One region of the Glutamicibacter sp. St.4D3 genome, then DNA from elsewhere that is predicted to be linked to it. Evidence: riboswitches for the same ligand, from Rfam matches in the RefSeq annotation. Region 1 holds a riboswitch; each other region holds the start of a gene.

Region 1 (3,265 bases):
GGGGAAATGCGGGCGCCGGTGGAAGACAGCGGAGGATTATCGGGCTGGTACGACAAGCTGGAGGAGTTCAACGCCGAGCAGCCCACCGAGGAGCAGCAGGAAACCATCGACTGGCTGCGCTGGCGCTCCGGCGATGAGCTCGACTTCGACCCGATGACCTACAACCAGCAGGCGGCGAACCGCGAGCTGGAACTGTACTTCAGCCTCCTCGCGGGAAACTCGGTCTTTGGCCAGTGGCTGCGCGGCAAGCCCTCGGGGGTACGGCGCTACGCGCTGATCCTAGCCAGCGAGGCCGGAATCACCGACGCCGCGGCAGGCGCGCGGATCCCCGAATGGTTCTTCACGGAGATAGTTCGGCCTTTCCAGGTGCTCATTGAGCTGGCCCAGGGCGAAGGCATCAAGCTCACCCCCGCCAGCTGGATGAACCCGAAGGCCGTGGCGGAACTGGTGGAGCGCCTGCAGTGGGAGGGCATTGACTACGAATCCTCCTCGCGCAAGCGTGAACACACGATGCCCACGGTGGCCCAATTGCGTGAGGTGGCGCGCATGGCCGGACTGGTGCGGGTCTACCGCGGGCGTGTGCTCGCCACGAAAAAGGGCAGTGAACTGGCCGGGGATGAACCGCGCCTCGCCCGTTATCTGCTCAACGCCATCAACACGGCGGAAAAGGACGAGGGCCTGCGCGATGGCACCATCGCCTACTGGTTGTGCCGGGCCGCCGGGATCGAGGCGCTGAGCGACGCGGCGTCCGACTACATTACCGAGGTCATGAACTTGCTGGGTTACCGGATGGGGCCGCTGGGTCAGCCGCTGGGGCGCCATGCGGTCGTGCACCGCAGCACTCTAGCCCTCCTGTTTGAGGAGCTCGCCCGGTGGCACCGACGGGACTCCGGCGGCTACTTCTCAAAGCCTGCCCAGGAACACGTGGACGAATTCGCGCGGATGGTGCTGCAGGCTCCCGTGTCCTGAGCCGGGCCGCACCGGTGTGCGGGGCGAACCGGTCCACCGCCTGCCAGCGCTGTTGGCCTGCGGGCCCCAAGAGGCCATGCATTATGGCTTTGGTGTGCCCACAATCTGCAATCCGCCTCACCCGTCGATTCACATGTCGTCACAACAGCGGAAGATGACGGGATGTGACGCCCGAAATGTCGCCATAAGACTGATCATTGCAGCTTGTGACCAGCCCTTTGAGCCGTTCTCCATCCCTGCGCCAGACTGGTGGACAACGAAGGCGATGACCTTCAAACCATCCAGAGCGGCCGAGAGATCTGGCTCTACGACGTCGCGGCAACCACCCCCTGGGGCACGGTGCTACTGCCAGAAACGATGGAGAATTTCCTGGCTGACCCCTCCTCAGTGAGGCTGCGCGGCCGGGACGCTTCGTCGCGGTAAAGACGAGGAGTACACATGATCAGCCTGCGCAACGTATCGACAAGCTTCGGCACCGGCAACGACGCTTTCACGGCCGTGGACAACGTGTCCCTGGACATTCCCCGGGGCTCGATCCAAGGAATTATCGGTTTCTCGGGAGCGGGAAAATCGACCCTGATCCGCAACATCAATCTCCTGCAGCGCCCGGACAGTGGTTCGGTCCAGGTTGGCGGCGTGGACTTGACAGAACTTTCAGAGGAAGAGCTGCGGCGCGAACGCCATCAAATCGGCATGATCTTCCAGCACTTCAACCTGCTCAATAACCGCACTGCCGCCCAAAATGTGGAGCTCTCGCTCAAGTTTGCCGGGGTTCCCGCCCGCCAACGGAGAGCGAAGGCCCAGGAGGCGTTGGCCATTGTGGACCTGGCCGACAAGATCCATTCCTATCCGGCCCAGCTCTCCGGCGGCCAAAAGCAGCGCGTGGCCATCGCCCGCGCCCTGGCCACGGAGCCCAAGGTGCTTTTGTGCGACGAACCCACAAGCGCCGTTGACCCGCGCACCACCGCCTCGGTGCTCCAATACCTGCTGGACATTAACGCCAACCTGGGAATTACCACCGTGATCGTCACCCACGAAATGAACGTGGTCAAGGCCATCGCCGACAACGTGGCGGTAATGGAGGACGGGCGGCTGGTTGAACAGTTTGACCTGGCCGAGTTGAAGCAACCGGGTTTCAGCCCGCATACCGCGATCGGACGCTACCTGATCAGTGACGAGATCGTCCTGCAGCGCCCCACCGGCCAGGAAGAACACCGCACCCCGCAGCTGTCGGCTGCCGCATCCTAGGAGACGTCTTGAGCACAATCTATCTTCCGCTTGCGGCCGCTGCGAGCAGCAACGGCGCAGTGGCCACGTTCAGCATTGACCGCCTGCTGGAACTGGGACCCGAGATCGGAGTTGCGATCGGCCAGACCCTGGCGATGCTGCTGGTCTCCATTCCCCTGGCGATCCTGATCGGTACCCCCTTGGGAATCTGGCTCTATTCCATGTCACCGCAGGGCCTGCGGCCCCGACCGCGGCTGCACCGCATTGTCGATGGTGCAGTGAACACCATCCGCTCCTTCCCGTTCCTGATCCTGCTGATCGCGATCATCCCGGTCACCCGGTTCATCGTCGGAACAACGGTGGGTACCGCCGCGGTGATTGTCCCGCTGACCATCAACGCGATTCCCTATTTTGCCCGCTTCGTGGAACAGAACATCACCCAGCTGGGGTCGGGCGTCGTTGAAGCCGCCAATGCCATGGGCGCCACCCGCGGGCAGATCATCCGCGACGTCCTGCTGGTGGAGGCCCGACCGGCGCTGTTTGGCTCGATCACCATCATGACCGTCTCCTTCATCTCCTACTCGGCCATGGCAGGACTGGTTGGCGGCGGAGGGATCGGCGACTTCGCCATCCGCTACGGCTACTACCGCTACGAGACCGGTGTCATGCTCCTGGCCATCGTGCTGATGATCGCGCTGGTGCACCTGGTGCAGGTCTCCGGCACTGCGCTGGCCCGGCGCTACGACAAACGATAGCCAGCACCCGTTACTTCACCTTCACTACTTCAAAGGAACACCATGTCACTGACTCGTCGCAGGATCATCACCTCAGCAGCCGCCTTGGCCGTCACCGGTCTGCTGGCTTCATGCGGTTTGACCGGCAATGTCAATGCCGGGAACGACAAGACCATCAAGCTGATCGTCACCGAATCGGCGCCCACCCAGGAGCCCACGAAGATCGCCGAGCGCATCCTGGAGGAACAGGGATGGGATGTGCAGGCGACCTACGTCACCGACATTGTCCAGCCCAACCACGTGGTGGCGAACGGTGAATATGACGCGAATTTCTT
Region 2 (3,265 bases), 690 kb from region 1:
CCCGGAAAGCAGACCCACCACGCCGCCGGTAAACATCAGGGCCGCTCCCACCAGGACGGCGGCCAGGATGATGGAGGGCAGCCCGGACATCCCGAAGATGAACGGGAGGATCGGCACGACCGCGCCGGAGGCGAAGAACAGGAACGAGGAAGCCGCCGCCCCCGGGGCCGAACCCAGTTCCTCGTGCTCGCGGGCCAGCTCCTCACCGCGCAGCTCCGGCTGCAGTGAGAATGAGGGGTTGCAGTCGCAGGTGAACAGCCCCATGCGTTCGGCGGCCCGGTGCTCGGCGTCCTCATCGCTCATGCCGCGCGCCTTGTAGATCAGCACCAGTTCGTTCGCGTCCAGGTCCAGGTCCTGCGCCGCGGAGAGCGTCACCTGGGTGGGCCGGGAAGCGGTGAGCAGTTCACGCTGGGAACGCACCGAGACATATTCGCCCGCCGCCATGGACAGCGCGCCGGCCAGCAGGCCGGCGATGCCGGCGAAGAGGACGAAGGAGGAAGCCACCCCGGTGGCACCGATGCCCAGCACCAACGCGAAGTTGGAGACCAGCCCGTCATTGGCGCCGAACACCGCTGCCCGGAAGTTGCCGGCCAGCCGGGTGCGCCCGGCGGTGGCCAGGGCGCGCACCACTTCCTCGTGCACCAGTTCGTCGGCGGCCATGTGGGCCGGGGCGTCCGCGTCCTTGGCGTAGGGGGAATCTCCCTCCGCGCGCTGGGCCAGGGCCAGCACGAACACCGACCCGAAGTGCCGGGCCAGGAAACGCAGCACGGTGCGGCGCAGCGAGGGGCGGCTGGGTCGGGCCTGGTCGCCGAGCAGTTCGCGCCAGTGCGCCTCATGGCGGGCCTCGGCTTCGGCCAGTCCGAGCAGCACCTGGCGTTCCTGCCCGGTGCGCCGCGAAGCCAGTTCGCGGTAGATCGCACCCTCGGCGATCTCATCGGCCAGGTATTTGCGCCAGCGCCGAACCTGCGCCGGGGTGGGGGAAGAAGGGGGATTGACGGTCATCACGGCAGTGAATCTCCTCAGTCAGGCCTCCTGCCTACAGCAGCTGTGGCAGGGGACGGACCCCGCGGTGCTCCGCGGCGCGTCCGTCATCGGCATCCAGTGTAGTGACCGAGGGGTGGGCGGGGAATTTGGCAAGGCTAAAAGCCACCGGACGCCCGCCGCTGGTGCCGCGCCGGGGCAGGAACACCAGCAGCCGCCGGTGGGCCGGATCGAACCGGGCCGGGCCGGCCGCGCGGGTGAGCAGCCGCAGCAGCCGTTGCGGCTCACTGGTGTGCAGCACCTGCCAGGCGCCATGGAGGGTAAATTGCACTTCTCCGCTGTGCAGGTCGATCAGCGGCAGGACGGGAACGGCGGGCATCGCAGGCACCGGCCTTTCAGGCTAGCTCTTGCCCGGGCACAAGCTGGTGCCGCGGACCGCTTCCTCATCCGAACCACCCATGAACCTGGGGTTGGTGTGCGGCCAGTCGGAGCTTGGCGCCGCATCTCGTGAAGCTACGCTTCGATGCTACACGGAGTCGGCGATCTTCTTCAGCCGTGCGTAATGTTCCTTCCACTGCTCGTCACTGAACTCCGGCAGGTTCCCGTTCTGCGCGGACAGGCCCGTCTGCCCGTCAATCAGTTCGCGCACCAGATCCAGGTGCCCGGCGTGGCGGGAGGTTTCCCCCACCATGTGCAGCATCAGGTGCTCCAGGGTGGTTTCACTGTCCTCACCCCACCAGGGCACCGAGGCCGGGGCGTCCAGCTCCAGTTCCTCGAAGGCGGTGTTGGCCGCGTCGATCGCCTGGCGGTAGAACTGCAGCACGTCGGCGGCGCCGGTGTCCGCCTCCACCACGAAGTCCGCCATCGGGTCTTCGGAGGTGAAGGCCTGCACGGCCCGGGGACTGTCCACCGGGCGTTTGAGACAATAGCTGAAGTAGCCGAATTCCATGACCGCCAGGTGGTTGATGACCCCCAGGACGTTGGTGCCGCTGGGCACCATGGGCCGACGCAGCTGGGCTTCGTCCAGATTCTCGGCCTTCCACAGCGCCGCCTGCCGGGCATGATCCAGGTAGCGGCGCAAACGCTGCTTGCGCGCGGTGACTTCGCTGTCCATGGGCTGCAGTCTAGTGCAGCAGCCGCCGCGGCAACAGGGGGTGTTTACGGGGCAGCGCTCGCCGCAGGCCGGGTCGGCGGCCGGGCGCCGGGGCGCTCACCGGCGCCCGGCTCCTGCCCGGTACCCGGTGTGGTGCGGGTATCGACCGGGACCTCCAGGCTCACCCGGTAGCCCTCGGTGTTGCTGCCGGTGACGGCGGCCAGCTGGCTGGCGCCGGCGTCGTCGCCGAAGACGTTGTCGCTGCGCAGGCTCACCGCGGCCAGGTTCTTGACCGAGGGCTCATAGCCCACGGTGGCGTACACCTGCTCGCACGCCTCTTGGGGCAGGGCCACCTGGGAGGTGGCGATCGCGTTGGCCGCATCGGTGACCGAATGCTCGTCCGGGTAGATTTCAAAGTGGATGTGCGGCCAGCGCCCGGCATAGCAGGCCGGGAAGATGCTGGTGAAGCGCACCATCCCGTCCTGGTCGCTGAGCTGCACGCCACGCAGGTAGTTTTCCTCCTGCACCCCGGTGGAGTACATCGAGTAGCGGCCCTGGCGGTCGCACTGCCAGACGTAGACGGCCACCCCGATCATCGGGGCGTTGTCCTTCGCGCTGTCCAGGATGCGCAGCTGCAGCTGCATCTCGATGCCCTGAGCGGTGCCCGTGGCGCCGTCGAAGCTGGAACGGATATCGCTGCGCACGATCCCGGAACGCTCCAGCACGTCCGGACCGTTGGACCCGTCCGCGGGGTAGGGGCCGGCCGTCTCCTCGGGGATTTCAGCCGCGCCCCGTGAACCGGTTCCGGCGGTGGGGGCGCAGGCGGACAGGGTGAAGGCCAGGGTGCCCAGCCCCATGGCGGTGAGCATCTGGCGCCGGTCGAGCAGGGTCTGCACGTCAAACCCCAGCCCCTGATCCTCCAAGTCTTCGCCCGGGCGGGGCAGGGGGCGGTTGTTGAACCAGCGTCCTGGCGGGGTGGATGTCATGACGGCTCCTTTGTGCATCCGGGGCAGCTTTAAAACCAAGGGCACCACCGGGCCTGTTGCCCGATGGTGCCTTTGAGGATATGCGCCGGTATTGGGTTCCGGCACAGTTGCGGCTATGTGGCCGCTATGACCTTGTGCTTAGCGCACCGCGGAGTCCTGCACGCCCTCCACGCTGCTCTCACCGGCCACCCGCCGGTCCCAGCTG
Region 3 (3,265 bases), 1.6 Mb from region 1:
GCCGATGGTCCTCGTGCAGCTGGCGGGCCATGGGTTCGCCAAAGGCGGTGACCAGCGGCACCTGCTGGTTGCTGATCAAGGTGACCATGGCACCGAACTGTCGGGCCGCGGCGGCGAATTCGGCCCCGATGAGCCCGGCACCGATGACCACCACCTGGGTTCCGAAGGCGCCGAAGGACAGCTTCTGTGACAGGTCCTCGGCGTCCTTGGCCGTATGGATCACCCGGGCATGTTCGGCCCCGGGCACCTGCAGTCTCCTTGGCGTGGTTCCGGTGGCGAGCACCAGCCAGTCCTGTTCGGATTCCGGTGCCTGGACCTGGTCAATGCGCTGCGGCTGCAGCTGCACCGAGTGCTCAATAAACCATGCCGGGGGTGCGAGGTTGACCCGTTCCAGCGTCTTGCTCAGGGGCGGGCGATCGTAGGGCAGCCCCTCCGGATCGCTGAGCGTGATGTTTCCGGCATAGCCCGCCTGGATCAGCGTGTGGGCCAGGGAGAAACCGGCGACCCCGGCCCCGACGATATGCACTGAACCCATTTAGAAGTGCAGCTCCAGCATCCCGTCGATGACCTCCACCTTGTAGGTGCGCGCATCAACATAGGCTGGCAGGCACAGGACCTTGCCGGTCTTGAGGTTAAACCGGGAAGCGTGCAGCGGGCATTCGACTTCGCAGTCTTCAATCCATCCTTCGGACAGGGAGGCGACTTCGTGGGTGCACTCATCCTGCAGGGCGTAGAAGTTGCCGTCCTCCGCATGAAAGATGGCGATGTCCTCCTTGGCTCCGCTGTCATCGGATTCGACCTTCAGCGCCTCGCCGACCGGAATCATGTCGACTGGACCCACCGTGTAGCTCACTGCTTCTCCTTCGGTTCTAAAATTAGTCTTTCTCATCTTGTCACCTTCTGCGGACGCTCACGTAGTAGCTCGGTCACGTCCCGCTGGGCGTATCCCTGGGCCAGCGTTTCCTGTTCCGGCGTGGGAAGCCCGAACAGGTCGGGGCAGATCATGGCCGGGGTGTGCGCCCGCCTAGAATGGTTCCATGCATGACGAAGAACTTTTCACCACGGTGGAAAGAGAGTTCACCACGACCTTGTTGCGCGCCCGCCAGACCCTGGTTCAGCGCGCCAAGGCGATCCACCCGCAGCTGCAGGCCCCTGGTTACCGGATCCTGGCTATCCTGGTGCATCACGATTCCCAGCAGCAGGGGTTCCTTGCCGAATCGCTGCAGCTGGACAAGGCCACGATTTCCCGGCTGGTCAAGCAGTTGGAGACCCAGGGACTGATCACCCGGACCGCGGATCCCAAGGATGGCCGGGCCCAGCTGGTGTCCATCACCGAGCGGGCGCGCGACGCCTGGTACGCCAGCGGTCAGGCGCAGCGCCAGCGCCTGCGGGACAAGCTGGAGGACTGGTCCACCGAGGACGTGCAACGTTTCGCCGATCTGCTGCACCGTTTGAACGACAACTCCGACGCCGCCGACGCCGGTTAACCGCAGCCGCAGACAAAGGGTGCGCAGCGTGGTGCCGCTTGCCATGAGGGCCGGGGTGCTGCTGGACGCAACACCTCATTGGTCCACCGCCGTGCTCCCCCATCGCCCGGCCCGAACGTGACCTACCTCCGCACATGACTCGATGACGAAACATGACGCGGCTCGTTGTCCACCCCGCCCGATGCGGGATAGAACAGAAACACTGAATCACGAGTTCCGACCGTACAAGCCCTGGCTGGTCGGACGGCAACCCTATTTGCGCCATTGTGCGGGGTGCCCCAGGTGATGATTCGACGCTGTTGAAGGCCAGCAGCGTAAGCGATGGCGCCCCCTTGCGCCAGAAAGGGGAAGATTTCCCATGACCAGCACCCTGACCCTCGCCGAGGACCGCGCCCAGCGACTGGATGCCGCCGCGCAGGCATGGAACGAACGGCTGTCGGCCGACCCCGCCAACGGCAGCTTGTCCTTCACCGTCACCGGCAGCGGTACCGGTGCGGTCGCCAGCGACATCAAGGCCGGACGGCACACCTTCCAGGTCGACGAGCCGGCGCCGCTGGCCGGGGACGACGCGGCCGCCAGCCCGGTCGAGTACGCGCTGGCCGCGCTGGCCTCCTGCCAGATCGTGGTCTACCGCCTCTACGCCCAGCAGCTGGGGATCCAGGTGGATGACATCAAGGTCACCGCGAACGGAGATCTGGATGTGCACGGCCTGTTCGGCGCCGCCCCGTCGGTGCGCCCCGGTTTTACCGGTGTTCAGCTGGATGTGCAGCTCACCGGCCCGGAATCCACCGAACGCTATCTTGAGCTGCAGCGGGTGGTCGATGAGCACTGCCCGGTGCTGGACGTTTTCAAGAACCCGGTACCGGTGAGCGTCAACGTCCTCGTGTCCGGACGCTAGCCAGGGCCTTGTCCGGTCCGCCTGCCAGCGCGTAGCCTGAGGCCAGGCGAGCATTGGAGGAAAGCAGCATGTCAGCATCAGCCGCGCCGGACTGGGACCCACGGGCCCCGGAGGTGCTAGAGGACCAGATTGCCGCCTACGACCGCCTCCGGGCCCAGTGCCCCGTCGCCCACAGCGAGTTCCTCGGCTACTCGGTGCTGGGGCACGAAGATGCGCTGCGGGTGCTACGTGATCCGGAAAAGTTCAGCAACGCCGTCTCCCAGCGGCTGACCGTGCCCAATGGCATGGATCCACCGGAGCACACCGTCTACCGGGCGGTCAATGACCGCTACTTCACCCCGGAGCTGATGCGCCGCTTCGAGCCGGTGTGCCGGGAAGTGGCGCTCAGCCTGCTCCGGGAGCTGCCGCTGCACGAACCGGTCGACGTGATTGAGCAGCTGGCCGAGGTCTATGCACTGCGCGCCCAGAGCGCGTTCCTGGGGTGGCCGCGGGAGCTGGAGGAACCGCTGCGCGCCTGGACCGCGAAGAACCGCACGGCCACCTTGGCCCAGGACCGACCGGCGATGAAGGCCATCGCCGTGGAGTTTGACGGATACATTCGCCAGCTGCTCCAGCAGCGGCGCGAGGCCGGCCACCGCGCGCCGAAGGACCTGACGACCCAACTGCTGCATGAACAGGTGTACGGCCGGGCGCTGAACGACGAGGAGCTGGTCAGCCTGTTGCGCAACTGGACGGTCGGTGAGCTGGGCACCATTGCCGCCAGTGTCGGGATCCTGGCCAATTTCCTGGCCACCCACCCGGAAATCCAGACCCGTCTGCGCGAGGATCCCTCGCTGATCGGGGCGGCCAACGACGAGATCCTGCGGGCGCACGCCCCGCT

What was found. A riboswitch is a leader RNA that binds a small molecule or an ion and turns the genes downstream of it on or off. The one in region 1 is predicted to bind S-adenosylmethionine.
Region 2: another riboswitch for S-adenosylmethionine. It lies ahead of AC6I21_RS02605 (hypothetical protein); the one in region 1 lies ahead of AC6I21_RS05705 (methionine ABC transporter ATP-binding protein).
Region 3: another riboswitch for S-adenosylmethionine. It lies ahead of AC6I21_RS13230 (OsmC family protein); the one in region 1 lies ahead of AC6I21_RS05705 (methionine ABC transporter ATP-binding protein).

The regions. Positions count from the first base shown of each region.
Region 1 covers NZ_AP039380.1:1,237,571-1,240,835, forward strand. Annotated here, with positions in the region: gene AC6I21_RS05700 (plasmid pRiA4b ORF-3 family protein) at 1-969, shown strand, start outside; SAM riboswitch class I at 1,244-1,333, shown strand; gene AC6I21_RS05705 (methionine ABC transporter ATP-binding protein) at 1,408-2,217, shown strand; gene AC6I21_RS05710 (methionine ABC transporter permease) at 2,226-2,951, shown strand; gene AC6I21_RS05715 (MetQ/NlpA family ABC transporter substrate-binding protein) at 2,994-3,265, shown strand, end outside.
Region 2 covers NZ_AP039380.1:549,339-552,603, forward strand. Annotated here, with positions in the region: gene AC6I21_RS02600 (VIT1/CCC1 transporter family protein) at 1-1,002, opposite strand, end outside; gene AC6I21_RS02605 (hypothetical protein) at 1,037-1,360, opposite strand; SAM riboswitch class IV at 1,380-1,494, opposite strand; gene AC6I21_RS02610 (DinB family protein) at 1,508-2,095, opposite strand; gene AC6I21_RS02615 (intradiol ring-cleavage dioxygenase) at 2,140-3,060, opposite strand; gene AC6I21_RS02620 (sodium:solute symporter family protein) at 3,199-3,265, opposite strand, start outside.
Region 3 covers NZ_AP039380.1:2,866,289-2,869,553, forward strand. Annotated here, with positions in the region: gene AC6I21_RS13215 (NAD(P)/FAD-dependent oxidoreductase) at 1-535, opposite strand, end outside; gene AC6I21_RS13220 (bifunctional 3-phenylpropionate/cinnamic acid dioxygenase ferredoxin subunit) at 536-853, opposite strand; gene AC6I21_RS13225 (MarR family winged helix-turn-helix transcriptional regulator) at 1,038-1,487, shown strand; SAM riboswitch class IV at 1,693-1,814, shown strand; gene AC6I21_RS13230 (OsmC family protein) at 1,846-2,385, shown strand; gene AC6I21_RS13235 (cytochrome P450) at 2,454-3,265, shown strand, end outside.